DNA from 3 places in the Telluria sp. ZB4P36 genome. Region 1 is predicted to be linked to each of the others. Evidence: predicted binding sites of a transcription regulator. Region 1 holds the regulator's gene; each other region holds the start of a gene.

Region 1 (9,635 bases):
ACCCGCGCCGCATCCATCCGGAACAGCTGGCGGTCGACGCCGTCGCCGTCATGGAAGAGTTCCGCATCAACCAGATGCTGGTCGTCGATCATGATGAGCGCCTGGTCGGCGCACTCCACATCCACGACCTGACCCGCGCCAAGGTGATCTGATGAATGGTTTGATCACTGCGACGGAATACATGCAGCGCGCGGCGCGCGTGAAGGTGATGATCTTCGACGTCGACGGCGTGCTCACCGACGGCAGCCTGACCTACGGCCCGGACGGCGAGGTCACCAAGACCTTCAACGTGCTCGACGGCCTCGGCATCCAGCTGCTGAACAAGACCGGCATCAAGACCGCCATCATCAGCGCGCGCAAGTCGCCGATCGTGGTCAAGAGAGCTAGCGACCTCGGCATTTCCCATGTCTACCAGGGCATCCACGACAAGCGCGTCGGCTTTACGGAACTCCTGGCGGCGACCGGGGTCACTCCCGAGGAATGCGGCTACATCGGCGACGACGTGATCGACCTGCCGCTGTTCACCCGCGTCGGCTTCGCCGTCACCGTGCCCTCGGGCCACCCGGACGTGCAGCACCGCGCGCACTACGTGACGAAGAACGCGGGCGGCCGCGGCGCCGTGCGCGAGGTCTGCGACCTCGTCATGCGCGCCCAGGGCAGCTACGAACAGGCGCTGGCGCCGTATTTCGCCTGAATACGCCTGAGGGAACATGGTCAACTACAAGCGCACCGCCCACCGCTGGAAGCTCCTGGCGATCATGATGATCGCTACCTTCTGCGCCTTCGGCAGCTTCTGGCTGGTGCAGCTGATGGAGAGCGAGGACACGGACGCCCGCCTCGGCGGTCCGCTGAGCGAGCCGGACTACATCGTCGAGAATTTCTCCTTCGTGCGCATGACGGAAGAGGGCAAGCCGAGCTACGTGGTGACGGGCAAGCGCCTGGCGCACACGCCGGAGGGCGACGTGTCCGTGGTCGAACAGCCGGCCATGCAGGGCATGACGCCGGGCCGCCCGCGCACCGACATCGTCGCCCAGCGCGCCCGCATCCACCACGAGGAACACCGCGTCGAACTGCTCGGCAACGTCGACATCCGGCGTCCGGCCACGCCGACCAGCGAAGCCCTGCGCGTGCGGACCCAGGCGCTGACCGTGCTGCCCGACGAGGAAATCCTCAAGACCGACAAGCCGATCGAGATGCAGCTCGGCGCCGCGACCGTGACCGGCACCGGCATGGTCGCCAACAACGCGACCCAGAAGCTGCACCTGGCCAGCCGCGGCCAGATCATCTATCCGCCACGCCAGCGCCGCGAATGACAGGCGCCGCGTGCAACCCAGGACAAGCAACATGAAAAAATTCATCGCAGCCGCATGCCTCACCCTGGCCGCCTTCGGCGCCTCGGCGGAGCGCGCCGATTCGCTCAAGCAGGCCGTGATCAACTTCGATTCGCTCGACGTGGACGAGGTCACCCAGACCCGCATCCTGACCGGCAACGTCGTGCTCACGCGCGGCACGCTGGTGCTGAAATCCGACCGCGCCCTGGTCAAGGAAACGCCGGAGGGCTACATGAGCGTGACCCTCACCGCGAACAACGGCAAGACCGCCACCTTCCGCCAGAAGCGCGACGGCGGTCCCGACCTGTGGGTCGAGGGCCAGGCCCAGCGCATCGAATACGACGAGCGCGCCGAACTGGTCAAGCTGTTCACCGCCGCCGAAGTGCGCGAGCTGGAGAACGGCCGCATGACCAATGAGATCAAGGGCCCCTTCATCTCCTACGACAACCGCCGTGAAGTCGCGCAGGTGCGCAACGACGCCAGCGGCGCCAGCAAGGTGGGCGGCGGCCGCGGCACCCTGATCATCGCGCCACGCCGCACCACGGCGCCGGCCGCATCTGCAACTGAGGGTGCCAAGCAATGACGGCATCCATGACGGCGGCGATGACCTCGGCGGGCGAGGGCTGCAGCACCCTGATCGTCAAGGGCCTGCAGAAGAGCTACGGCAAGCGCCTGGTGGTGCGCGACGTGTCGCTGCAGGTGGAGTGCGGCGAAGTGGTCGGCCTGCTCGGCCCCAACGGCGCCGGCAAGACCACCTCCTTCTACATGATCGTCGGCCTGGTGCCCTCGGACGCCGGCACCATCGACATCAACGGCACCGACATCTCGAGCCTGCCGATTCACCGGCGCGCTGTGCTGGGCCTGTCCTACCTGCCGCAGGAAGCCTCGGTGTTCCGCAAGCTGACGGTGGAAGACAACATCCGCGCCGTGCTGGAATTGCAGCGCATGGACGGCAAGCCGCTCAGCAAGGACCAGATCAACGAGCGCCTCGACACCCTGCTGGCCGAGCTGCAGATCGAGAAGCTGCGCGAGAACCCGGCGCTGTCGCTGTCGGGCGGCGAGCGGCGCCGCGTCGAGATCGCGCGCGCGCTCGCCACCAACCCGCGCTTCGTGCTGCTGGACGAGCCCTTCGCCGGCGTCGACCCGATCGCGGTGATCGAGATCCAGCGCATCGTGCGCTTCCTGAAAGAGCGCAACATCGGCGTCCTGATCACCGACCACAATGTGCGCGAGACGCTCGGCATCTGCGACCGCGCCTACATCATCAACCAGGGCGCGGTGCTGGCCTCGGGCCGGCCTGACGACATCATCGCCAACGAAAACGTGCGGCGCGTCTACCTCGGCGAACACTTCAGGATGTAATGAAACAATCCCTGCAGCTCCGCACCTCGCAGCACCTGGCGCTCACGCCGCAGCTGCAGCAGTCGATCCGGCTGCTGCAGTTGTCCACGCTCGAACTGCACCAGGAGATCGAGCAGATCCTGCACGACAACCCGCTGCTCGAGCGGCTCGACGATCCGCTCGACCGCTCGGTGCGCCTGCTGGCCGACGGCGCCATCAACAGTGCACCCGCAAACGGCGATGCGCCGGCGCCGCAGCCGGCGGCCGAAGAAGGCGCCAAGGCGGAAGGCGAGGGCTTCGATGAGGGTGGCGGCGGCGAGGGCGAGCGCGGCGAGGCCGACAGCGACTGGGGCGGCGAAGGCGGCGGCGCCCGCAGCGGCGACGACGAGGATGGCCGCCCGCAGCTGGAAGCCGACAGCATCACCCTGCGCGAACACCTGGCGGAACAGATCCGCATGAGCGCCTGCAGCCAGCGCGACCGCGCGCTGGCCGAGCTGGTGATCGACGCGCTCGACGACAACGGTTACCTGGAAGAGCCGCTCGACGAGATCCATGCGCGCCTGCCGGAAGAACTCGAGATCGAGATGGACGAGCTGCGCTGCGCGCTGGCGCTGGTGCAGAGCCTCGATCCGGTCGGCGTCGGCGCGCGCAGCGCGGCCGAGTGCCTGGCGCTGCAGATCCGCCGCATGCCGGGCGTGCCGCTGGTGACGCGGCGCCTGGCCCTGAAGATCGTCGAGGGCTACCTGACCTGGTTCGCGCAGCGCGAGTACACCAAGCTGAAGAATGCGCTCGACTGCGACGACGAAGACTTGCGCGAGGTGCAGGCCGTGGTCCGCCAGTGCAATCCGCACCCCGGTGCGGCCTTCGGCGCGGGCGTGTCCGACTACGTGGTGCCGGACGTGATCGTGCGGCGCGCCAAGAGCGGCTGGGCGGTGTCGCTGAATCCGGACGTGATGCCGAAGCTGCGCGTGAACTCCCTGTACGCCAACCTGCTCAAGCAGGGAAAGAGCGAAAGCCAGATGGGCGCGCAGCTGCAGGAAGCCAAGTGGCTCATCAAGAATATGCGCCAGCGCTTCGACACGATCCTGCGTGTCGCCGAGGCAATTGTCGAGCGCCAGCGCAACTTTTTCAGCCACGGCGCGGTTGCCATGCGCCCTCTTGTTTTGCGTGAGATAGCTGATACACTAGGCCTACACGAGAGCACGATCTCGCGTGTGACTACTCAGAAATACATGCTGACCCCGCACGGCATGTTTGAGCTGAAGTACTTCTTCGGAAGCCACGTCGCCACCGAAGCGGGGGGAGAAGCCTCCTCGACGGCGATCCGCGCACTCATTGCGCAATTGACAGGAGCAGAAGACCCTAGGAACCCATTATCCGACAGCAAGATCGCGGAGATGCTCGGGGAACAAGGTATGGTCATTGCACGCAGGACGGTCGCCAAGTACCGTGAAGCGCTCAAGATTCCGCCCGTCAGCCTCCGCAAATCCCTGTAAAGCTACTGCCCATTCTCACCTTGTGGCACGGGCAGGGCACCTTCCCTAAGGAGTGTGTATGAACCTCACAATCAGCGGCCACCATCTCGAAGTCACCCCCGCCATCCGTGAATACGTTCAGAATAAGCTCGAGCGCATCACCCGCCATTTCGACCACGTGATCGACACCCACGTGTTCCTTGCCATCGATAACCTCACCGAAAAAGAAAAGCGGCAAAAAGCCGAGATCAACCTACAGGTATCTGGCAAAATTTTGCATGTGGCAAGCGCGGCGCAGGATCTGTACGCAGCGATCGACACGCTGATGGACAGGCTGGACAGGCAGGTTCTGAAACACAAATCCATGCTGCAAGACCATAACCACGTGGCGCACAAGCGCCTTCCGGACAACGGAGAAGCCGCCGCCGCGTAAATAACGGGCGACCGCATACCAGCAAGGGCGTCTGAGGGGACGCCCTTTTTGCGTTTACTGCGCTTGTTACTTTTCCGCGCTTCCAGTTTTACGCAGGTGTTCTGTAGAATGCATGTCTTTTCGACCACAGAATACCATCATGACCGATTACGTCCTGACCCGCGTCGCCAACCGCACCGGCGTCATCACGCTCGACCGGCCAAAAGCCCTGAACTCCCTTTCGCTCGACATGGTGCGCGCCCTGACCGCCATTTTGCTGCAGTGGAAGGATGACGCGGACATCGAGGCGGTGGTGATCACCAGCAGCAGCGAGAAGGCCTTGTGCGCCGGCGGCGACATCCGCTTCTTCCACGAGATGGGCCAGGTCGGCCCGACGGGCGGCAGCGCCCTGCTGGAAGATTTCTTCACCGAAGAATACGCGCTCAACCACCTGATCCATTTCTACCCGAAACCCTACATCGCCGTGATGGACGGCGTGGTGATGGGCGGCGGCATGGGCATCGCCCAGGGCGGCCCGGACTGCGGCCTGCGCATCGTGACCGACCGCACCAGAATGGCCATGCCCGAGGTGAACATCGGCCTGTTCCCGGACGTTGGCGGCAGCCACTTCCTGTCGCATGCGCCGGGCCAGCTGGGCCAGTACCTGGGCCTGACCGGCCTGACGATCGGCGCCGCCGACGCGCTCTACGTGGGGCTGGCCGACGTGTTCGTGCCGGGCGCCGAGCTGGCCGGGCTGATGGCGCTGGTGGAGTCGACCCCGGGCGCGCAGCTGCCGGCGGCGATCCGCAGCTTCGCGTCGCAGTTTGCCGCGCAAGTAGGTGCGAGCGAGCTGCAGGCCCAGCGCGCCGTCATCGACGCGCATTTCGGCGCGGCCACGGTGGGCGCGATCACGGCCTCGCTGGCGCGCGACGAGAACCCGTTCGCGCAGAAGGCGTTGAAGGCGATGTGCCAGCGTTCGCCCTTGATGATGTGCGTGACGCGCGAGCTGCTGCTGCGCGGGGCCGCGCTGGAGGTGGCGGACTGCCTGCGCATGGAGCGCAACCTGGTGCGCCGCAACTTCGAGCACGGCGAAGTGCTGGAGGGCGTGCGGGCGCTGGTGATCGACAAGGACAACCAGCCGAAGTGGAATCCGGCGACGCTGGACGAGGTGACGCCGGAGATGGTGGCGCGCTTCTTCGAGCCGGTGTGGCCGGAGTATGCGCATCCGCTACGGCATTTGTCGTAACGGGTTTTACTGGGCCGCGTGCTTCGGCTGCTCGCGATGCCGAATGATCACCCGCTCGGTCTTCCCGAAATACGCCCCCAGCCTCTCCGCCATGTACACCGAGCGGTGCTGCCCGCCGGTACACCCCACTGCCACCGTAAGGTAGGAGCGGTTGTCCGTCTTGAACGAGGGCAGCCACTTCTCCACGAAGGCGCGGATGTCTTCCAGCATGTCCAGGGCGCTCTGCTGCGCGTCGAGGAAGGCGATCACCGGCGCGTCCTTGCCGGTGAGGGGACGCAGCGCCAGGTCGTAGTAGGGGTTGGGAATCGCGCGCACGTCGAACACGAAGTCGGCATCCAGCGGCACGCCCACCTTGAAGGCGAAGGATTCGAAGAACAGCGTCAGCGGCGCCTCCCCGATGTCGGTCAGTTCCTTCACCCAGGCGCGCAGCTTGTTGGCCGACAGTTCCGAGGTGTCGATCACGTGGCCCAGGTTCTCGATCGCCGACAGGCGCTCGCGTTCCTCGGCGATGCATTCGATCAGGGTGCGGCGCGAAGCGGGGTTCTCGCCCGGGCGCAGTTCGTGCGACAGCGGGTGGCTGCGCCGGGTTTCGGAAAAACGCGCCACCAGCGAGTGGGTGCTGGACGTCAGGAACATCACCTTGACGTTATGGCCTTCTTCCTTCAGGTGGCGCACGCTCACCGGCAGCTCCACCAGCGATTCGGCGCTGCGCGCATCGACCGCGACGGCGATCTTCTCCGTGCCTTTTTCACTGACCGCGTAGACCAGGGCCGGCAGCAGGGCCGGCGGCAAGTTGTCGACGCAGTAATAGCCTGCGTCTTCCAGGACGTTCAGGGCAACCGATTTGCCCGAGCCGGAAATACCGGTAATGAGGACGATGTGCATGAGGCAATGATACCCCAAATGGATGATCGATCGGCTAGTCGCCGCTCATCGCCTGGCGTTGCCGTTCCATGAATTCCTGCAGCGTATCGATGCCGCGCAGCTGCAGGATGGTGTTGCGTACCGCGGCTTCCAGCAGCACCGCGATGTTGCGGCCGGCCGCCACCGGGATCACCACCTTGCGCACCGGCAGGCCGAGCACGTCTTCGGTCGGGAAGTGGAAGGGCAGGCGCTCGACTTCCTCGTCCAGCGCGCCACGCTTGACCAGGTGGACGATCAGCTTCAGGCGCATCTTGCGGCGCACCGCGGTCTCGCCGAAGATCGCCTTGATGTCCAGCAGGCCCAGGCCGCGCACTTCCAGCAGGTTCTGCAGCAGCGGCGGGCAGCGGCCCTCGATCATGTTCGGCGCGATGCGCGAGAATTCCACCGCGTCGTCGGCCACCAGCCCGTGCGAGCGCGAGATCAGTTCCAGGCCCAGCTCGCTCTTGCCGAGGCCCGAGTCGCCGGTGATCAGGACGCCCACGCCCAGCACGTCCATGAATACGCCGTGCATGATCACGCGCTGCGCCAGCTTCTTGGACAGGTAGACGCGCAGGAAGTCGATCACCTGCGCCGCCGGCAGCGGGGTCGAGAACAGGGGGATGTTCTGCTCGTCGCAGATGGCGAGGATGTCGGGCGGGGTTTCGAGGCCTTGGGCGATGATCAGGGCCGGCGGGCCGCCGCCGATCAGCTCGCCGATCACGTGGGTGCGCGAGCTGGATTTCAGGCGGTGGTAGTAGTTCAGCTCCTGGTGTCCGAAGACCTGGATGCGGCCCGGGTGGATCAGGTTCAGGTGGCCGACCTGGTCGGCGGCCGAGGCCGCGTCGCCCGCGATCTGCCGCTCGCCGCCGGGGAAGCCGGCGAACCAGCCGAGCTGGAGGCTGTCACGGTTGTCGTCGTACAGCCTTTGGATGGTCAGCGGAGTTTGCAGCATGGGCATGTCGTCAAGGTCGCGGCGAATTGCCGCGTAGACAGTTTAGCCCAAAGCCTGCAGGCTGGGTTGCCAGTTGATGATGCGCTCGTGGACCGATTTTGGATCCGGGTCGGTGGCCAGCGCGTTGCGCACGGCTTCGTCCGAGAACAGCTCGGCGATTTCCGACAGGATCTCCAGGTGCTGCTGGGTCACGTGGTCTGGAATCAGGAGGAAGAACAGCAGGTTGACCGGCTGGCCGTCGGGCGATTCGAAAGGAATCGGCTCCTTCAGGCGCACGAAGGCGGCCAGCGGCGACTTCAGGCTCTTGGAGCCCTTGACCCGTCCGTGCGGCACGGCGACACCATGGCCGAGGCCGGTGGAGCCGAGACGCTCGCGCGCGAACAGGTTGTCCGACACGGTCGAGCGGGCGATGCCGCAGTTGTTTTCGAAGATCAGGCCGGCCTGCTCGAATGCGCGCTTTTTGCTGGAAACTTCCAGGTCCAGCTGCACATTCTCGAGCGAGAGGATTTTGCTAAGGTTCGTCATGACTAGTGTGCGATGCACAGGGTAGCTGCTTGCGAGGCGGAATTATAGGCCTGTTTCAGGGCAGTGACATTCGATTTCGCATCTGTACGGGCATACAGTCGACTACATGGGGACGACTCGGCAAAAGCCTAGGGTTTTGTTATGAAATCTGCCTCGCAACAAAACGCAATTTCCTAAGCGAAAACGTCCGGAAACCACCGCAAAACGGGGGCAACGCGGCCCCGTCGCCATCTTTTCGACGTATGTTGCACTTATTTTAAGCAGCCCATTTCGTGCCGTTTTGACACGAAAAAAAGTGATGAGATGTGGCTGAAAACGCACAGCCGCCCTTGCGGCCATGCGTCCGTGATGTTATTGGCGCGCGGTGCGCAGGTTGCCCGGCTTGCCGGTGCTGAAGTTCGCGCGCCAGGGGTTGATGTCGAGGCCGCCGCGGCGGGTGTAGCGCGCATAGACCGCGAGCTTGGTCGGCTTGCACTGGCGCAGCACATCCATGAAGATGCGCTCGACGCATTGCTCGTGGAATTCGTTGTGCTCGCGGAAGCCGATCAGGTACTTGAGCAGGCCTTCCTGGTCGATCTGCGGGCCGACGTAGCGGATCTGCACGGTGCCCCAGTCCGGCTGGCCGGTGACCAGGCAGTTCGATTTCAGCAGGTGCGACACCAGGGTCTCCTCGACCGGGCCTTCCGCATGATTGGCCGACAACAGCGCCGGCGACGGCACATACTGGTCGATCTCGACGTCGAGGCGGTCGAGCAGGGTGCCCTCGAGCTCGCCCATCTTGAGGCTGCCGAAGGCATCCGGGGTGGTGATGCTCACGTGGACCGGCGCGCCGAAGGCGGCCGACAGATCCTGGCGCAGCAGCTCGCCCAGTGCATCGACGCCGGCCACGCGGGTCTGGTTGAAGGAGTTCAAATAGAGCTTGAACGACTTCGATTCGACGATGTTGGGCGAATCGGCGGGCGCCGTGATGGTGGCGATCGCCACCTGCGGCTTGCCGCGCATGTTCAGCCAGGACAGCTCGTAGGCGTTCCAGATGTCGACCCCGAAGAAGGGCAGGGTACCGCTGCCCAGGCCGATCTCCTCGCGCTTTTGCAGGCGCGGGATCGGAAACAGGAGCTCGGGAGCGTACTGGCTCTGGTACGCGGAGGATTTGCCAAGAGGCGATTGATCAGGAGTATTCATCATTCATCGATTGCGGATCCGGCCCGCATTGTGTGCTCGCCGGATCGCGTAGGGGGATCATGTCCCAAGGAATAGTTTGTAGACCGGATTGGCACTTTCGTCCCAGTACCGGTAGCCCAGCGTAGCCAGGAACTGGCGGAACTCGTCCATCTCCGCAGCCGGCACCTGCAGGCCGACCAGGATGCGTCCCACGTCGCCGCCCTGGTTGCGGTAGTGGAACAGCGAGATGTTCCAGTTCGGCGCCATGCTGTCCAGGAAGCGCATCAGC
Region 2 (9,635 bases), on a different contig from region 1:
AGCCGTGTCTGGCGCCGCACCGTCGGCCAGGAAGAGCTGGCGGACTACCAGGCCCGCTTCAACGTGCTGTCCACCCGCCTGGTGGCGGGCCGGCCGCAGATCAACGTGTTCGCCGAATCCCAGCCCGACGGCGGTTTCGTCTCGGTCGAACCGGACCTCGAGGACGTGTATTTCCTCCAGATCCGCAACGCCAGCCGCGCGGCCGCGGCGCCGGCCCAGGCGCCGGCAGCATCGGCCAGCGCCGCACCGACCGTCGCAGCATAAGGAGCGGCCATGTTGAGGGAATTCTTCAAGTTCGAACTGGCCACCCAGCTGCGCCAGCCGCTCCTGTGGGTGAGCGCGCTGATCTTCGGCGCGCTGGCCTTCGGCGCCTCCACCACCGATGCGATCCAGGTCGGCGGCGCCATCGGCAACGTCAACCGCAATGCCCCGGTCGTGGTCGCGCAGATGCTCGGCGTCTTCAGCCTGATGTCGATGTTCGTCGTGACCATCTTCATCGCCGGCACGGTGCTGCGCGACAGCGAAGTCGGCATCTCCGACATGCTGTTCGCCACGCCCATGAAGAAGCGCGACTACCTGGTCGGCCGCTTCGCCGCCGGCCTGCTGGCCTGCCTGGTCATCTTCGCCGGCATCGTCGTCGGCATGATGCTCGGGCCCCTGATGCCCTGGGTCGACGTCCAGCGGGTCGGCCCCTTCCCGGGCGCTGCCTATGTTTGGGGGCTCACGGTGCTGGTGCTGCCCAACCTGCTGCTGATCGGCGCCTTGCTGATGCTGCTGGCGGCGACCACGCGCTCGATCATGCTGGTGTATGTGGGCGTGCTGGCCTTCATCGTCCTGTGGATCGTCGCCGGTAACTTCACCTCCGACATCGACAACGAATGGATCGCCGTCCTGTCCGATCCTTTCGGGGGCCGTGCCCTGTCGCGCGCCACGCGCTACTTCTCCGCCGCCGAACGCAACGCGGGCCTGCCGGACATCAAGGGCTACGTGCTGGCCAACCGGCTGTTGTGGAGCGCAGTCGCGCTGGTGCTGTTCGGCCTGACACTGCTGCTCTTCAAGCCGCAGCGCGCCGGCACCGGCAAGCGCCTGTTCGGCAAGGCCAAGGTGCTGGCCCCTGCCGCGCCAGTGCCGGCGCAGCTCAAGCTGCCGCGCATCGAGCCGCGCTTCCGGGCGTCCACCCGCTGGATCCAGTGCTGGCACATCTTCGCCTTCGACGCGGCCGCCGTGTTCAGGAGCGTGCCTTTCCTCGTCATGCTGCTGTTCAGCGTGCTCAACTTCATCGGCACCACCAGCCAGATGGGCAAGATCTTCGGCACCAGCGTCTATCCGATGACCCACCTCATGGTCGAGCTGCTGAACGGCAGCTTCACCTTCATGCTGCTCATCATCGTCACCTTCTATGCGGGCGAATTGATCTTCAAGGAGCGCCAGGCCAGGATCGCCGACGTCACCGATGCCATGCCGGTGCCGAACTGGGCGCCGCTGGCCGCGAAGAGCCTGGCGCTGACCGGCGTCGTGCTGGCCTTCCTGTTCACCGGCGTGCTGGCGGCGATCGCGGTGCAGCTGTTCAGGGGCGGGGCGCCGGTCGAGCCGATGGTCTACCTCAAGAGCATCCTGGTCGCCGGCCTGCCTTTCATCCTGATGGGATTGCTCGCCCTGGTCCTGCAGGTCGTGACCAACAATAAATTCATCGGCTACCTGCTGATGGTGATCTACATGGTGTCGCAGATCGTCGCGGCCACCCTGCACCTGAACCACAACCTGTACAACATCGCCGGCCTGCCGGGCACCCCGTACTCGGACATGAATGGCTTCGGCCACTTCCTCGAAGGATGGAGCTGGTTTGCCGTGTACTGGAGCCTGTTCATGGCCGCGGCGCTGATCCTTGCCCAGGCCTTCTGGGTGCGCGGCCTGTCCTTCGCATGGCCGCTCCGGGTACGCGACGCGGGACGCCGCCTGAAAGGCGCTTCCGGCGTCGCGCTGGCGGTATTTGTCGCCGCCTTCGCCGCGACCGGCGGCTGGATCTACTACAACACCAATGTCCTGGCCAGATACGAAGCCGGCGACGCCGCCATGGACAAGCAGGCGCGCTACGAGAAGGCCTACCGCAAGTACAAGGACATCCCGCACGCCAAGCTGACCGACGTACGCGCCGCCGTCGATATCTATCCGGAGCAGCGCCGCGTCACGATCCGCGGCAGCTACATCCTGGAGAACAAGACCGGCAAGCCGCTCGATACCCTGCCGCTGCAGGTCAATGCCGATGTCCTGACCACCTGGACCAAACTGCCGCCGCACCAGGTGGTAGTCAACGACAAGGAGTTCGGCTTCAGCATCCTGAAGCTGGCGCAGCCGATGCAGCCCGGCGCGCGCCTGCCGCTCGAGTTCACCGTCGACGTGCGCCGTCCGGGCTTCTCCAACGGTGGCGAGGCCGATGTCGTCAACCTGAACGGCACGTTCTTCAACAACCGCGCCTTCTTCCCGCAGCTCGGCTACCAGCCGGATGCCGAACTGCGCGACCGTAACGAACGCCGCAAGCGCGGCCTGGGCGAACCAGAGCGCATGCCCAAGCTGGAGAACACCGCGGCCCGTCAGCACTCGATGTTCGGACCGGAGGCGGACTGGATCAATTTCGAGACCACGGTCTCGACCAGCGGCGACCAGAGGGCGCTGGCGCCGGGCTACCTGCATAAGTCGTGGACGGAAAACGGCCGCAACTACTTCCAGTACAAGATGGACCGGAAGATGATGCCCTTCTTCGCCTACCTCTCGGCAGACTGGCAGCTGAAGAAGGGCGCTTGGCGCGGCATCCCGATCGAGGTCTACCACGACCGCAAGCACGCCTACAACGTCGACCGGATGATCACGGCCACGCAGAAGTCGCTGGACTATTTCACGACCGAGTTCACGCCCTACCAGCACAAGCAGGTCCGCATCCTGGAGTTCCCGAACTACCAGAGCTTCGCTCAGTCCTTCGCCAACACCATCCCGTTCTCGGAGTCGATCGGCTTCATCGCCGACCTGCGCGACAAGGAAGCCATCGACTACGTGTTCTACGTGACGGCCCACGAAATGGCGCACCAGTGGTGGGGCCACCAGGTGGCGGCCGCCAACGTGCAGGGCGCGTCCATGCTGATCGAATCGCTGTCGCAGTACTCGGCGCTGATGGTGATGGAAAAGGAATACGGACGCCACCAGATGCGCCGCTTCCTGCGCTATGAGCTCGACCGCTACCTCAGTTCGCGCGGCGGCGAGCGGATCGAAGAGCTGCCCCTGGTGCGCGTGGAAAACCAGGACTATATCCACTACCGCAAGGGCAGCCTGGTGTTCTACCGCCTGCGCGACGAGATCGGCGAGGCGGCGGTCAACCGCGCACTCAAGCGCTTCTTGCAGGACAAGGGCTACCAGGAGTCGCCGTTCACGACCTCCAGCGAGCTGCTCGACTACATCCGTGCCGAGGCCCCTGCGGACAAGCATGCCCTGATCGCCGACCTGTTCGAGAAAATCGTCTTCTACGATAACCGCGTCACCGAGGCGAAAGCGGTCAAGCGCCCCGACGGGCAGTGGGACGTGACGATGAAGCTGCACCTTGCGAAGCAGGAAGCCGACGGCCATGGCAAGGAGACGCCGCGCGCCTATGACGAGCCGGTGGAGATCGGCATCTTCGCGCGCGCCGACGGCGCCAAGGAGAAGGATGAGCGGGTCCTGTACCTGGAGAAGCGCGCCCTGACGGGCGACAAGCCGGTCGTGATGGTGACGGTCAAGGAGAAGCCCTTCGAGGTCGGCGTCGATCCTTACAACAAGATGATCGACCGCGTGTCGAGCGACAACCGCAAGACGGTCAGCGTCGACTGAAGCAGGCATCAGGCAGCCCCGGACCGCAAGGCCCGGGGCTGCTTCCACAGACTCGCAAGGAATCACATGAACGTCAACGTGTCACTGGCAGGCGAATTCGAAGAGGAAGAGGTCATCCGGCTGTATCGCGCGAACGGCTGGTCCTCGGCTGACAAACCGGCGCAGCTGATGGCGGCGCTTCGCAACTCGCATGCGCTCGTGACCGCGCGCATCGGGGATGAACTCGTCGGGCTCGGGAACGCGATATCGGACGGGCACCTGGTCGTCTACTTTCCCCATATGCTGGTGCATCCGGCGCACCAGGGGAAAGGCGTCGGCCGCCTGATGATGCAATCGATGCTGGACCGCTACGCCGGCTTCCACCAGATGATGCTGACTGCCGACGGCGGCGCGATCGACTTTTACAAGGCAATGGGATTCGAGCGCGCCGGAAAGACCGAGCCGATGTGGATCTACGCCGGCAGCGAGCATTGAGCGGCTACCTGACTAGAACAGCACCAGCGGATTTTTCGTCACCGCCACCGACACGATGTAGGCGAAGCAGGCCAATGCGCCCGCGAAGGCGGCGGTGCGCACGCCCCGCGTGCGTCCCCGTTTGAGCGCGATCGTGCCCAGCACGATGTAGGCTACCAGCGCCACGAGCTTGGCCGTCAGCCAGGGCGACTGGCCCGGGTACTGGCGGCTCCACAGCGCCAGGCCCACCGCGCTCGCGAGCAACACGGTATCGACGATGTGGGGGACGATCTTGACCCAGCGCTGCTGCAGGCGCTGGGAGCCGGACAGCATCCAGATGCCGCGCAGAAGGAACAGCAGGCCGCTGAGGAGGGCAAACGTAATGTGCAGGTGCTTGAGTGCAATATAGGGCATGGCGGGTCGGCTGAGTTGGCAACCCGCGCAGTATGCCTCAGCCGCACTCTCCGACATAGTGGCACTCGTCGCAGCGGGTGCAGCCGTCGACCTTGCGCAGTGCCAGGGCGCCGCATTCCGGGCACTTCGCGCCGCTGACGGTGGGCAGGGCGCCGGACACGGTGGGCGGCTGGGGCTCGGCCTCGGGCGCCGCGCCCTCGGGGCGCGTGGCAAAGCGGTGGGCCAGCTCCGGCACCGGCACCTGGTTGCCCCAGGCATCGAGGAAGCCGCGCCGGATCAGGACGCGCTGCAGCATGAAGGCGATCGCCGCCACTTCCGAGTCGTGGTACACCGGCACCTGGGTGCCATCCTCGCGCGTGAGCATGCCGCAACGCACCGGGCCTTTTTCCCACACGACGTCGCGCATGTCGGCCAGCGCCCGCGCGATCGGGCCGCCGGCGCGCGCCACCATCGACAGCAGGCGCATCGAGGCGGTGATCCATTGCTGTCCGCCGGTGCGCTGGTTCGAGGGCATGAAGAATTCGAAGGGCCGCTCGACCGTCACCGGACGGCCCTCATGGACGCCGTCGGCGCGGATGAAGCTGACGGTGAGGTAGGCGGTCTTGCGGCCTTCCTGGGTCGCGTATTCGATCTTCGAGGTCACCGATTCCAGCTCGCCCAGCGGGCGCCGCTCGAAGCGCTTGCGCAGCGGGTCCTCGTCCGGCGGCAGCGACGACTGATCCCCGTCGGTGGACAGCACGCTGCCGAGCACCGTGTTCGGCCGATAGGTTGCCAGCCCCTTCAGTCCCGCATGCCAGGCCTGGCTGTACAGGTCGCGGAAGTCGTCGAAGGGATAATCGGCCGGCACGTTGACGGTCTTCGAGATCGCGGTGTCGACGAAAGGCTGCACCGCCTGCACCATGCGCAGGTGCTCGATCGCGCGCATCCCGAGCGCGGTGACGAAGGCAGGCGGCAGCGCCGCGGTGTCATGACCCATGTGACGGTACAGCCGCCAGGCATGGTCCTCGACATCGTAGCTGCGCATCGCGCCGTCCGGCATGCGCTTCTTGCGCTGGTAGGTCCAGGCATAGGGCGGTTCGATGCCGTTCGAGGCATTGTCGGCGAAGGCCAGGGAGATGGTGCCGGTCGGCGCGATCGACAGCAGGTGCGAGTTGCGGATGCCGTAGTGGCGGATCGCCTCGCGCAGCCAGTCCGGCAGGCGCGCCACGAACTGGCTGTCCAGGTACTTGTCCGCATCGAACAGCGGGAAGGGGCCTTTTTCGCGCGCCAGTTCGACCGAGGTGGCATAAGCCGCATCGCGCAGCGTCTCGGCGATGCGCGCCGCCATGGCCCGTCCCGCGTCGGAATCGTAGCGCAGTCCCAGCATCACGAGGGCGCTGCCCAAGCCCAGGAAGCCCAGGCCGATGCGGCGCTTGGCGCGGGACTCGGCGGCCTGCTGCGGCAGCGGCCATTCGGTGGCGTCCAGCACCAGGTCGAGCATGCGCACGCCGACCGCGGCGACCTCGCACATGCGCTCGAAATCGAATTGGGGGCTGGCGCCGAAGGGATCGGTCACGAAAGCGGTGAGGTTCACCGATCCGAGATCGCAGCAGCCATAGGCGGGCAGGGGCTGCTCGCCGCAGGGATTGGTGGCGCGCAGCTCTTCCGCGTACCAGAGGTTGTTCTCGGCATTCATGCGGTCGACGAACAGCACGCCCGGCTCGGCATGATCGTAGGTCGAGGCGATGATCCTGTCCCACAGTGCGCGTGCCCGGACCTGGCGGTAGACCCAGAGCCCGTCCGCGCGGCGGACAGCCCCGGCCGCATCCTCGTCGCCCGGCTTCGCGCGGTGCACCAGGTCGAACATGGCGTCGGCCTCGACCGCGCGCATGAAGTCGTCGGTCACGCCGACCGAGATGTTGAAGTTGCTGAGTCCGCCTTCGTCCTTGGCGGCGATGAAGCGTTCGATGTCGGGGTGGTCGATGCGCAGCACGCCCATCTGGGCGCCGCGCCGGGCGCCGGCCGACTCCACGGTACGGCAGGAGGCGTCGAACACCTCCATATACGAGACCGGGCCGGAAGCGCGCGAGCGGGTGCCGCGTACCTTGCTGCCCATCGGGCGGATCGCGCTGAAGTCGTAGCCGACGCCGCCGCCGCGGCGCATGGTCTCGGCGGACTCAAGCAGGGCGGTATAGATGCCCGGCAGGCCGCCGTCGCTGCCCGAGATGGAGTCGCCCACCGGCTGGACGAAGCAGTTGATGAGGGTGGCCTGCAGGCCGAGACCGGCGGCCGAGTTGATGCGCCCGGCCGGGACGAAGCCCTGTTCCTGGGCCCAGAGGAAGCGCTGCTCGAGTTCGGCACGCCTTGGCTCCGGCTCGAGCGCCGCGAGGGCGCGCGCCACGCGCCGGCGTACGTCGGCGATGCCGGTTTCTTCACCCTTGGCGTATTTCTCGCGCAGGACGTCGAGCGAGACGTCCTGCGGCGGGAGGAGGCCGGGCGGCTGGCCGATCGCGTTCATGGCCTGCGACGCATGGCGCCGTCAGTTCAAGGCTTGTCGATGATGATGTGCGGCGCGGCCGGATCCGTGGCGCCGGGAATCGGCCCGCTGGACGCGCTGGCGGAAGCGGCCGGGGCTGCCTGCGCGCCGAGGCGCGCTTCCAGCTCCACCACACGCAGTTCCAGGGCTTCGAGCTTGGCGCGGGTCTTGGCCAGCACCTGGGCCTGGATGTCGAATTCTTCACGGGTGACCAGGTCGAGCTTGGAAAAACCCTGGGTCATCATCGCCTTGACGTTGCGCTCGATGTCCTTGGCCGGCGTGCTCTCCAGCGCCTGGTTGATCTTGCCCTGGATGTCGTTGAAGAAGCTGTTCATGTCTGTTTCCTTTCAGTCGCCGCGCTGCACCACGACGGTGCGCGGCACTCCGCTTTGGTGCGTGGCGCCGCGGCGCGAGGCCGGGCGCACGGGTTTGCCGGGTTATTCGAATCGCAAATGGGGCGGATGGCTGAGAAAACAAGCACTTCCGGTGCACCCACTGGCGCTTTTTGGGCTGGCACGCATCCTGCTAAAGAGTTGTCAGGCGTGTAGCAAACAAGATTGTAAACCGCAACGGTATGCGCCACGGTTCAGCCGTTGAAATTAAGGGGAATGTCATGAAGTGCAACACCAAAGCAGCAATCAGCCTGGCCGTACTGGCCTTTTCGTCGATGCCTGCCTTCGCGCAGGAAGCTGCTCCTGAGCATCAAATCAGCTACAACGCCGCCATTACCAGCGACTACCGTTACCGCGGCCTGTCGCAAACCCGGCTGGACCCGGCGCTGCAAGGCGGCGTCGACTACGTGCACGGCCCATCCGGCCTGTATGTCGGCACCTGGCTGTCCACCATCAAATGGACCAAGGATCTCGGCGGCGACGGCAACATCGAATGGGACGTCTACGGCGGCAAGCGCGGTCAATTGACCGAGAACGTAAGCTACGACGTCGGCGGCCTGTACTACTGGTACCCGTCGAACGACCTGAACCCACGTGCGAACACCTTCGAACTCTACGCACGCCTGGGCTTCGGTCCGGCCTACGTCAAGTATTCGCACTCGACCACCAACCTGTTCGGCACCGCCAACAGCAAGCGCAGCGGCTACCTGGACCTGGGCGCCGACATCGACGTCTACAACGGCCTGATCCTGAACCTGCACGCGGGGCGCCAGGAAGTGAACAACAACGGCGCCTTCTCGTACACCGACTACAAGGTCGGCTTCAGCAAGGACCTGGGCGTCGCCACCGTGTCGCTGGCCTGGATCAAGGGCAATACCAAGGCCTACCTCAGCCCGGAAGGTGAGAACCTGGGCAAGTCGGCAGCCGTGCTGAGCCTGTCCAAAACTTTCTAAGAGTAAAGAGGCACCACCATGAAAATGATTACCGCCATCATCAAGCCCTTCAAGCTGGACGAAGTCCGTGAAGCGCTGTCGGAGATCAACGTAAAGGGCATGACCGTGACCGAAGTGAAGGGCTTCGGCCGCCAGAAAGGCCATACCGAGCTGTACCGCGGCGCGGAATACGTCGTCGATTTCCTTCCGAAGATCAAGATCGAGGCCGCCGTGGACGACGCCGTGGTCGACCAGGTCATCGATGCCATCTCGGGCGCGGCCCGCACCGGCAAGATCGGTGACGGCAAGATTTTCGTGGCCGACCTCAACCAGGTCATCCGTATCCGTACCGGCGAGACCGGCAACGAAGCACTGTAAAGGGGCACACCAATGAAGCACACCATCTTCAAAGTCCTGGCCGGTCTCGCCGCCGCCGGCCTGGCGCTGCCGGCGCTGGCAGCGCCCAGCATCAACAAGGGCGATACCGCGTGGATGTTCATTTCCACGATCCTGGTCATCATGATGTCGATTCCCGGCCTGGCGCTGTTCTACGGCGGCCTGGTACGCGCCAAGAACATGCTGTCGGTACTGATGCAGGTATTCATGGTCTTCTCGGTGGTCATCGTCCTGTGGTGCCTGTACGGCTACTCGCTGGCCTTCACCCAGGGCAGCGCCTTCATCGGCGGCTTCGACCGCATCTTCCTGAACGGCATCTACGATGCGGCGGCCGGCACCTTCAGCCAGGCCGCGACCTTCAGCAAGGAGACGATGATCCCCGAGTTCATCTTCGTCGCCTTCCAGGGCACCTTCGCCGCCATCACCTGCGCCCTGATCGTCGGCGCCTTCGCCGAGCGCATCCGCTTCTCGGCCGTGCTGCTGTTCGTCGTGCTGTGGTTCACCTTCGGCTACCTGCCGGTGGCCCACATGGTCTGGTTCTGGGCCGGCCCTGATGCCATTTCAGACGCCACCACCCTGGCGACCGTCACCGCGAACGCAGGCTTCCTGTGGGGGCATGGCGCGCTCGACTTCGCCGGCGGCACCGTGGTGCACATCAACGCGGCGGTGGCCGGCCTG
Region 3 (9,635 bases), on a different contig from region 1:
CGCCAACGCGCAGTATTGGCTCGGCAACGCCTGGTTCGCGCTGGGCGACTACAAGAAGGCCATCGCCGCCCAGGAAGTGCTGACCACGACCTACGCCAGCAGCCCCAAGGTGCCGGATGCGATGCTGAACATCGGCAGCAGCTATGCCCTGCTGAAGGACAGCAAGAACGCCAAGAAGGCGCTGCAGCAGCTGGTGTCGAAGTATCCCGAGTCGAGCGCGGCCAAGACCGCCAAGGATCGCCTGGCCTCGCTGAAATGAACTTGAGCTGCGCCATGGTGTCGTGAAGCATTTGACAGCGAACGCGGCCCAGCCTATAATCTCGCTTCTTTCGGGTCGTTAGCTCAGCTGGTAGAGCAGCGGACTTTTAATCCGTTGGTCGCAGGTTCGAATCCCGCACGGCCTACCAAGTTTCAAGAAAACGCCAACCTTCGGGTTGGCGTTTTTGTTTTCAGGCCGCCTGCGCCGCCGGATGCGCCTGCTTCCGGTACAGGAACTCCAGCACCGCCCTGCGATGCTCGGTATAGCGTGCATCCTGGGCCAGCGCCACCCGGTCGCGCGGCCGCTCCAGCTCGACCTCGACGATCTCGCCGATGGTCGCGGCCGGCCCGTTGGTCAGCATGACGATCCGGTCCGACAGCAGCACCGCCTCGTCCACGTCATGCGTGACCATCACCACGGTCGATTTGGTGGCCGCGACGATCTTGAGCAACTCGTCCTGCAGGTGGGCACGGGTCAGGGCATCGAGGGCGCCGAAGGGTTCGTCCATCAACAGCACCTTCGGCTCCATCGCCAGCGCGCGGGCGATGCCGACGCGCTGCTTCATGCCGCCCGAGATCTCATGCGGGCGCTTGCCTTCGGCACTGGCGAGCCCCACCAGGGCCAGTGCATCCTGGGTACGCTGGCGCAGCTGGGCGCGCGATTCAAGCCCGCCGAAAACCCGTTCCACTCCCAGATGGATGTTCTCGTAGCAGGTCAGCCAGGGCAGCAGCGAGTGGTTCTGGAACACCACGGCCCGCTCCGGCGAGGGCCCGGCAATCTCGCGGTTGGCGCACAGCAGCACGCCCTCGGTCGGCTTCAGGAGGCCGGCGATCAGGTTGAGCAGGGTCGACTTGCCGCAGCCCGAGTGGCCGATCAGGGTGATGAACTCGCCCTTGCGCACGGCCAGGTCGATGCCCTGCAGCGCCTGGAACACGCCCTTCTTGGTGTGGAAGGCCATCTCCACGCCGCTGATGTCGATGAACTTCGGATTCGGATGGTTCATGCTCGTTCCTCCTTCAGTTGGCCGTTTGTTCGTGGGTCAGCGCACGGGCCAGGGCCACCAGCGCCTGCTCCAGCAGCAGGCCGACCACGCCGATGATGACGATCGCGATGATGATGTGCGAGACGTTCAGGTTGTTCCACTCGTCCCACACCCAGAAGCCGATGCCGACCCCACCGGTGAGCATTTCGGCCGCCACGATGACCAGCCAGGCCGTGCCGATCGCCAGGCGCACCCCGGTGAGGATGTAAGGCAGTGCCGAGGGCAGCAGGATCTTGGTCAAGACCTTCCATTCGGTCAGGTTCAGCACCCGCGCCACGTTCATGTAGTCCTGCGGCACGCGCTGCACGCCGACCGCGGTATTGATGACCATCGGCCAGATCGAGCAGATGAAGATCGACCAGATCGCGGCCGGGTCGGCCGACTTGAACACCAGCAGGCCGATCGGCAGCCAGGCCAGCGGCGACACCGGCTTGAGCAGGCTGATGATGGGCGCGAACATGCGGCCCACAAAGGCCACCCGGCCGATCATGAAGCCCAGCGGGATGCCGACCAGCGCGGCCAGGCCGAAGCCCAGCGCCACCCGCTTCAGCGACGCCAGCACGTTCCAGCCGATGCCCTGGTCGTTCGGACTGTTGCGGTAGAACGGGTCGGCGAACAGGACGATCGCTTCCTGCAGGGTCGCCTGCGGCGTCGGGAAGGCCGTATTGCGGCTGGCGATGATCTGCCAGGCCAGCACCACCAGGGCAATGCCCAGCACTGGCGGCAGGACCAGTTTCACGATCCTGGCGAAGGGCTGCGCGCCGCGGGCGGCTGCGGCGGCCGGCTTGCGTGCCGGCAGCGAACGTGCGGATGCCGTCGGCGCGGCAACCGCCGGCTTGGGGAGGGATCTCAGGATGGCGCTCATGGCAGCTCCTTTTTCAAACGATGGGATTCAGACCTTGATCTTGAACGAGGCCGCGTAGGCCTTCGGGTTCCTGCCGTCCCAGACGGCGCCGTCCATGAGTCTCGAACTGCGCAGCGGGCTTTTCGGAATCGGCGTCCCGGTCATGGTGGCGGCTTCCTTGTACAGCGCGACCTGGTTGACGCTCGATGCCACGGCCAGGTAGTCCGGGTCGTCCTTCAGCAGGCCCCAGCGGCGGTGCTGGGTCATGAACCACATGCCGTCCGACAGGTAGGGGAAATTGACCGCACCATCGTTGTAGAACTTCATGTGGTTGGGGTCGTCCCAGGTCTTGCCCAGTCCGTTCTGGTAGCGGCCCATGATGCGCTGGTCGATGGCATCCTTGCTGGTGTTGACGTAGGACTTGCTGGCGATGACTTCGGCCATCCTGTTCTTGTTGGCCAGCGAGGAATCGATCCATTTGCCGGCTTCGAGGATGGCGGCCATCATGGCGCGGCAGGTGTTCGGATGCTTCCTGGCGAACTCGAGCGTGCTACCCAGCACCTTCTCCGGGTGGTCGCGCCAGATGTCCTGGGTGGTGGCGGCCGTGATGCCGACCTTGTCCATGATGGCGCGGTGGCCCCAGGGCTCGCCCACGCAGAAGCCGTCCATGTTCCCGACCCGCATGTTGGCCACCATCTGCGGCGGCGGCACGGTGATGACCTTGGCATCCTTCATCGGATTGATGCCGTTGGCCGCCAGCCAGTAATACAGCCACATCGCATGGGTGCCGGTCGGGAAGGTCTGGGCGAAGGTGTACTCTCGTTGCTCGGTGCGCATCAGCTTCGCCAGCGATGCACCGTCGACCGCCCCCTTGTCGGACAGCTGTTTCGAGAGCGTGATGGCCTGGCCGTTGTTGTTCAGGCCCATCAGCACCGCCATGTCCTTCTTCTGGCCGCCGATCCCCATCTGCACGCCGTACAGCAGGCCGTAGAGCACGTGGGCGGCGTCCAGCTCCCCATTGGCCAGCTTGTCGCGCACGCCGGCCCAGGAAGCCTCCTTGCTCAACACGAACTTGACGCCGTATTTCTTGTCGAGGCCCAGCACCGAGGCCATCACGACCGACGCGCAATCGGTCAGCGGAATGAAGCCGATCCTGATTTCTTCCTTTTCCGGCTTGTCCGAACCGGCGGCCCAGGCGCTACCCGTCGCCAGGCCCAACAAGCCCGCCCCCGCCGCCACGCCTGCACCCTGCATGAAATTCCTGCGCGTGACATTCACCCCGTCGGCAGCTTGCGGCATGGTGCTCTTCGCTTCGAGTCTCTGGTATTTCATCGCGGTCCTTTATGTTCAGGCAAAAAAAAGCGACGCGTACCCCACATGAGCTGCTCATGTTCGGGTAGACGTCGTTGTCCGGGTGGCTCTGCCGGCGCTGGCAGGTCACGTTGCGCTCCGTTGCGCCAATGTCAATATGCAAGCGCCGTGCCAGGGAGGTCTGCAGAGGGAAGCGGCGGCCGGCCGGGAGGCCGGTGCACCGTCTAATGGCAGATGCGCCGCACAGCGATTGTGCGGCGCATCATTTTGGGAGGAAAGTGTGCCGCCGCATGGGGCGGCGCGGAACCGTCAGCGCTGCGCGAGGGTGGCGCTCACGACGACGACCTGTGCCAGGCGGTCATTGGGTACATAGCTCATCTGCATCTCATCGCGGTCCTGGCCGCGGTTGAAATCCATGGTCACATTGCCGTCGCGCGATACGAAGCGGTCCGGCGACACCGCCACCAGGCGAATGACCGGCTGCCGGTCGATCTGCGCACTGATGCCGTTGGCAGTCGTGCCGACCTTCATGCGCCAGCCATTCGACATGGCATAGGCGCCGCGCACGGCATCGAGGTGTTCCTGGTAGACCCTGGCGGTGCGGGCCGGGGCGGTCACCTCCACACTCGAGATCGACGAGCTGCTCGTGGCGGGATAGCTGTGTGACTGGGCCACCGCGTCGGCGGCCAGAAGAAACAGGGGAATGGCACTCAGTAGGGCGAGGCGGCGCATGATGACTCCTTCAGGGCACGGGACTGGCGCGCTGGCGACGCCAGCGCGGCTCATTCCAGTCTAGGGCGGGGTCCGCCACCTGCAAGGCGTCTTTGACGGACATCACGAAACGGTCTCGATCGCCGCAAAGTCAGACCTGGCCGAAATGATACAAAAACAACATGTACCGAGAGTTTTTTGTATCGAATTGTATTCCTGGCCGCCCAGCTGCCCCGGTCTTCCGTTCAGCGTAAGTGTTGGTTTCCCCCTACGCCCCCCTGCATCCGCTTGACTTTACCGAGCGGCGGCGGGATATTGTTGTTTTACGGAAATTTCTTGAGATTGTAAGCAATCGTGTACGCCCTTGTCATCGTTAAGCCTGCATGTAGAATAAATAACATCCAGTGCGGCAAGTTCGCGTGCATAGGGCGTCGCCTGCCGCCCGGCTCCGCCGGCCGTTCGCCAGCATCGTCGCGCCATCCGGGGGCGCCACGCATTGAACACCACCCATTGAACGCCAGCCTCCGGTGGAGGCGGTAATAAGGAAGCCAGCATGAACACCGAGCATTCGCATCCACGCATCCATCCGGGCACCGTCGACCGCAGCAATCCGAACGCGCCGAAGCGCACTTTCGCAAAGAGCATCGTGTCGAACAGCCGCCGCCTGCGCCAGCGGGTCGGCGTCGCCGTCAGCCTGTGCCTCGGCCTGGCGGCAATCGTCATCGCCCTCGAATAAGAACGAAGGCCGCGGGCCGCCAGGCCCGCGGCCTTGCCGTCAGAACTCTTCCCAGCCCTCGGTCGCTTCCGCCTTGCGCGTCGCGGCCTCCTTGCGGGCCGGCGCCCGGGCGGCCGCCTTCGGCGGCTTCATCGTTATCGCGCCCGCTGCCTTCGCCGGACGCGCCGTAGCGGCCGCTGCAGGTGCCGCCTGCGCATCGAGCCGGAAAATCCCGACCGCCTGCGCCAGCTCCGCCGCTTCCTGCTGCAGCGACTGCGCCGCGGCCGAGGCCTGCTCGACCAGTGCCGCGTTCTGCTGCGTCACCTCGTCCATCTGCGCCACGGCGTCATTGATCTGTTCGATACCTGCGGTCTGCTCCTGGCTCGCGGCCGTGATCTCGGCCATGATGTCGGTCACGCGGCCGACGCTCTGCACGATGTCCGCCATGGTCGCACCGGCCTGGTCGACCAGCATCGAACCGTGTTGCACTTTCTCGACCGAATCGTCGATCAGCGCCTTGATCTCCTTGGCTGCCGCCGCGCTGCGCTGGGCGAGGTTGCGCACTTCGCCCGCGACCACGGCGAAGCCGCGGCCCTGCTCGCCCGCGCGCGCCGCTTCCACGGCCGCGTTCAGGGCGAGGATATTGGTCTGGAAGGCGATGCCGTCGATGACCGAGATGATGTCGACGATGCGGGTCGCCGAGTGGTTGATCGCCCCCATCGTGGCCACCACCTGCTCGACCACGGCGCCGCCCTTGCCCGCCACTTGCTGGGCCGACGCCGCCAGCGCATTGGCCTGGCGCGCATTGTCGGCGTTCTGCTTGACGGTCGAGGTCAGTTCTTCCATCGACGATGCGGTCTCTTCCAGCGAGCCGGCCTGCTGCTCGGTACGCGCGGACAGGTCGAGGTTGCCGGCGGCAATCTGGCCGGTGGCGGTGGCAATGGTGTCGGTGCCGCCGCGCACGCGGGTGACGATCTGCACCAGCGACGTATTCATGTCCCGCAGCGCCATCAACAGGCGGCCGGTCTCGTCCTGCGAGTTCACCTCGATCTTGCGGGTCAGGTCGCCCGCGGCGACGGCACCGGCGATCTCGACGGCCTGCTCGAGCGGGCGCACGATCGCGCGCACCAGCATCCAGCCCACCACGGCGGCCATCAGGAGGCCGAATGCCAGACCGGCCAGGCAGACCAGGCGCACGGTCTCATAGGTCCGTTGCGAGCGCTCGTAGTCGGCCTTCGCCACGCGCTGCTGCAGCTCGATCAGCTGGCTGCCATACGCGTCGACCGGCTGGAACAGGCGGGTCATCGGCCCCGCCACCTGAGCTGCCGCCTGCGCCGTGTCGCCGCTGCGCACGGACTCGATCGCGGGCAGCAGGCCCTGGGCCAGGAATGCCTTGCGCGCCTCGACGAACTTCGCCACCAGCGCCGCCTCCTCCTCGGTCAGCTTGGTCTGTTCGTAAGCCTTCCAGGTGCTCGATACGGTCGCAATATTTGCCTCTACTTGGGACATCAGCGCACGGCGCTGCGTATCGTCGATCATCTGGCTGGCCTTCGCAAGGAGCAACTGGTTGGTGGTTATCAATTGCATGACGCGGCCAAGCTGGCCCAAGGGAACGGCACGGTCATCATGCATGCTCTTCATGTCGGCATTGGCGAGGCTCAGGTTATAGATGCCGATGACGGCGCCCGCCACCAGTTCGGCGGCCAGGAAGGCGATGACGAAAATGAGTCGGGTCTTGATGGTGAGATGTTTGAACATGATGGGCTCGGAAAGGGGTGGCCTGTGCATTGAAATACAGCAATAGATTACTACCCAGTACGCATTACAGCTGGACCAAAGGCATCTTTCATAGGTGGACGTCGCAACGGAACCACAAAGTCTTGGCAACCCGCTATCGTTCGTGATCGGCCCGACAATACTGACCGCCTCGGCGTTAATGCCGGTTTGCCTATAGAATGCTGCGATTGATTTCCACAGCGCATTAGCTGCCTTGCACAGACTCCGATGAACTTTCCTGTCCTGATCAACCTGACGCTCGCCCTGGCCGTGTGCGTCCTGCTCTACCGCCTGCAGGCGAACCACGTCTCCTTCACCAAGCGCGTGTTCACCGGCCTGGGCCTGGGTGTCGTGCTGGGGGCGGCCATGCAGGCCTTCTACGGCGCCGGGTCGCCCGAGGTCGGCGGCACCAATGCCTGGCTGGACGTGGTCGGCAGCGGCTACGTGAAGCTGCTCCAGATGATCGTGATTCCCCTGATCATGGTCTCGATCGTGCAGGCCATCCTCAAGCTGCGCAATGCGGCCTCGCTCGGCACCATCAGCACGCTGACGATCGGCATCCTGATCGCCACCACGATCGTGGCGGCCGCCATCGGCATCCTGATGGCCAAGCTGTTCGGCCTGAGCGCGGTCGGACTGACGGCCTCCACCGCCGAAGTGGCGCGCGGTGAATATCTGCAGGGCAACCTGGCCGCCGCGAAAGAGATTTCGCTGCCGAGCATGCTGCTGTCCTTCATCCCGGCCAATCCGTTCCTGGACATGACCGGCGCGCGCAAGACCTCGACCATCGCGGTGGTGGTGTTCTCGATCTTCATCGGCATCTCGGCCACCGGCATCGCCGGCAAGAAACCCGAGGTGTTCCAGTCCTTCAGCGACTTCGTGCACGTGGCCCACGTGATCGTGATGCGCATGGTCACCCTGGTGCTGCGCCTGACGCCCTTCGGCGTGTTCGCCCTGATGGCCAAGATGGTGGCCGGCTCGAGCCTGCAGGACATCCTCAGCCTGGCCAGCTTCGTCGCCGCCTCCTATTGCGCGCTGGCCCTGATGTTCCTGGTGCACCTGCTGCTGGTCGCGGGCAGCGGCCTGAACCCGCTGCGCTTCGTCGCCAAGATCTTCCCGGTGCTCGCCTTCGCCTTCAGCTCGCGCACCAGCGCCGGCAGCATCCCGATGAGCGTGGCGACCCAGACCGCGCGCCTGGGCACCCCGGAAGGCATTGCCAACTTCGCCGCCTCCTTCGGCGCCACCATCGGCCAGAACGGCTGCGCCGGCATCTACCCGGCCATGCTGGCGGTGATGATCGCGCCGACCGTCGGCATCGACCCGTTCGCCGCGTCCTTCCTGCTGCCGCTGCTGGCCATCGTCGCCTTCGGTTCGATCGGCGTGGCCGGCGTCGGCGGCGGCGCCACCTTTGCCGCACTGATCGTGCTGTCGGCGATGGACTTGCCGGTGGCGCTGGCGGGCCTGCTGATTTCAGTGGAACCATTGATCGACATGGGCCGCACCGCGCTCAACGTCAGCGGCTCGATCACGGCCGGCACGGTCACCAGCCGCCTGCTCGGACAGACTGATTTGCGCGTGTTTCATAGCGACGCGGAAATCAATTTAGATAGCGAATCGCAAGCCGTGTAAGAGGGTTCCGACGCTGCGGCGAGCCTGTCCGGAAAGCCTGCAATCGTGCGCTTTCCGCCCGTAGAATCCGTCTATGATGCCGTCATGTCAATATCGAAGACGGGCTGGTGATGGAACAAAAGTGGCCACAGGAAGTCTGGCTGGTCAGGCATGGACAAAGCGCCGGCAACGTCGCGCGTGACCTCGCGGAAGCTGCCGCCGGCCACCGCATCGACATCGCCCATCGCGACGTCGACGTGCCCCTGTCCGAGCTGGGCGAGCGCCAGTCCCAGGCCCTCGGTTCCTGGTTCGCCTCCCTGCCGCCCGAGCAGCAACCGACCGTGGTGCTGCATTCGCCCTATGTGCGCGCCGCCGAGACCGCCAACATCCTGGTGCAGCGCCTGGATCCGACGCGCCGCAGCCAGCTGGTCGTCGAATCCGACGAGCGCCTGCGCGAGAAAGAGTTCGGCATCCTCGACCGCCTCACCACCTACGGCATCGCCCACCACCATCCGGAGCTGTACGAACAACGCCAGCACGTCGGCAAATTCTATTTCCGCCCGCCCGGCGGCGAGAGCTGGTGCGACGTCATCCTGCGCCTGCGCAGTGTGGTCGACACCCTGAACCGCGAGTTCTGCCGCGAGCGCGTGCTGATCGTCGCGCACCAGGTTACGGTGAATTGCTTCCGCTACCTGTTCGAGCGTCTCGACGAAAAGACCATCCTCGATTTCGACCGCGCCGGCGACGTGCCCAACTGCTCGGTCACGTCCTACGAATACGATCCCGGGCTCGGCAAGGGCGGGCACCTGGCCCTGCGCCTGGTTAACTTCGTCGCGCCGCTCGAAGCGACCGGCACCCCCGTCACCGCCAGCAAGGACCTGCCTGCCGCACCGAAGGCCTGATTCCCCATGACTACCCTGACTCGCGCCACTGCCGTGCATGACGTCGACACAGCCCTGCTGCGCAGCTGGCCGGTGCCGATGCCCGCCGTCGAAGGCGACAAGGAAATCCGCGGCCACGTGCTCGTCGTCGGCGGCTCCTGCGAGATGCCGGGCGCCGTCATCCTGGCCGCCACCGCCGCGCTGCGCGCGGGCGCGGGCAAGCTCACCATCGCCACCGGACAGAGCGTGGCCCAGCTGGTGGCGCTGGCCATGCCCGAGGCGCGCGTCATCGGCCTGCGCGAACACGCGAGCAATGGCTTCAGCATCGAGGCCGTCGCCGCGCTCGACCCGCTCGCCGAGCGCATCGACGCGGTGCTGGTCGGGCCGGGCATGCGCGACGAGCCGGCCACCGCCGCGCTGGTGCATGCGCTGCTGCCGGGCCTGGAGGCGGCCGGCACCAGCGTCGTGCTCGATGCCTGCGCGATGGG

Evidence for each region. Region 1 encodes sigma-54, which starts transcription at its own class of promoters, with help from an activator protein. Its sites were predicted from a motif close to TGGCANGNAANCTGCTTT; they were not measured.
Region 2: the regulator sigma-54 is predicted to act here: its motif matches at 7,749-7,766, upstream of AC56LK_RS24545 (TorF family putative porin).
Region 3: the regulator sigma-54 is predicted to act here: its motif matches at 3,613-3,630, upstream of AC56LK_RS18630 (CmpA/NrtA family ABC transporter substrate-binding protein).

What each region holds. Positions count from the first base shown of each region.
Region 1 covers NZ_JCASIE010000023.1:56,032-65,666, forward strand. Annotated here, with positions in the region: gene AC56LK_RS22115 (KpsF/GutQ family sugar-phosphate isomerase) at 1-152, shown strand, start outside; gene AC56LK_RS22120 (KdsC family phosphatase) at 152-694, shown strand; gene lptC (LPS export ABC transporter periplasmic protein LptC) at 711-1,313, shown strand; gene lptA (lipopolysaccharide transport periplasmic protein LptA) at 1,345-1,914, shown strand; gene lptB (LPS export ABC transporter ATP-binding protein) at 1,911-2,693, shown strand; gene AC56LK_RS22140 (RNA polymerase factor sigma-54) at 2,693-4,168, shown strand; gene hpf (ribosome hibernation-promoting factor, HPF/YfiA family) at 4,227-4,580, shown strand; gene AC56LK_RS22150 (enoyl-CoA hydratase/isomerase family protein) at 4,720-5,805, shown strand; gene rapZ (RNase adapter RapZ) at 5,812-6,690, opposite strand; gene hprK (HPr(Ser) kinase/phosphatase) at 6,725-7,660, opposite strand; gene AC56LK_RS22165 (PTS sugar transporter subunit IIA) at 7,703-8,185, opposite strand; gene queF (NADPH-dependent 7-cyano-7-deazaguanine reductase QueF) at 8,537-9,370, opposite strand; gene ilvA (threonine ammonia-lyase, biosynthetic) at 9,425-9,635, opposite strand, start outside.
Region 2 covers NZ_JCASIE010000034.1:868-10,502, reverse strand. Annotated here, with positions in the region: gene AC56LK_RS24575 (ABC transporter ATP-binding protein) at 1-264, shown strand, start outside; gene AC56LK_RS24570 (ABC transporter permease/M1 family aminopeptidase) at 274-3,855, shown strand; gene AC56LK_RS24565 (GNAT family N-acetyltransferase) at 3,922-4,329, shown strand; gene AC56LK_RS24560 (SirB2 family protein) at 4,342-4,722, opposite strand; gene AC56LK_RS24555 (adenosylcobalamin-dependent ribonucleoside-diphosphate reductase) at 4,760-7,219, opposite strand; partial or broken gene AC56LK_RS24550 (accessory factor UbiK family protein) at 7,348-7,572, opposite strand; gene AC56LK_RS24545 (TorF family putative porin) at 7,851-8,582, shown strand; gene glnK (P-II family nitrogen regulator) at 8,601-8,939, shown strand; gene amt (ammonium transporter) at 8,952-9,635, shown strand, end outside.
Region 3 covers NZ_JCASIE010000015.1:92,806-102,440, reverse strand. Annotated here, with positions in the region: gene ybgF (tol-pal system protein YbgF) at 1-259, shown strand, start outside; tRNA gene AC56LK_RS18645 (tRNA-Lys) at 332-407, shown strand; gene AC56LK_RS18640 (ABC transporter ATP-binding protein) at 450-1,262, opposite strand; gene ntrB (nitrate ABC transporter permease) at 1,276-2,166, opposite strand; gene AC56LK_RS18630 (CmpA/NrtA family ABC transporter substrate-binding protein) at 2,194-3,444, opposite strand; gene AC56LK_RS18625 (hypothetical protein) at 3,766-4,188, opposite strand; gene AC56LK_RS18620 (hypothetical protein) at 4,721-4,903, shown strand; gene AC56LK_RS18615 (methyl-accepting chemotaxis protein) at 4,943-6,640, opposite strand; gene AC56LK_RS18610 (L-cystine transporter) at 6,887-8,287, shown strand; gene AC56LK_RS18605 (histidine phosphatase family protein) at 8,398-9,168, shown strand; gene AC56LK_RS18600 (NAD(P)H-hydrate dehydratase) at 9,175-9,635, shown strand, end outside.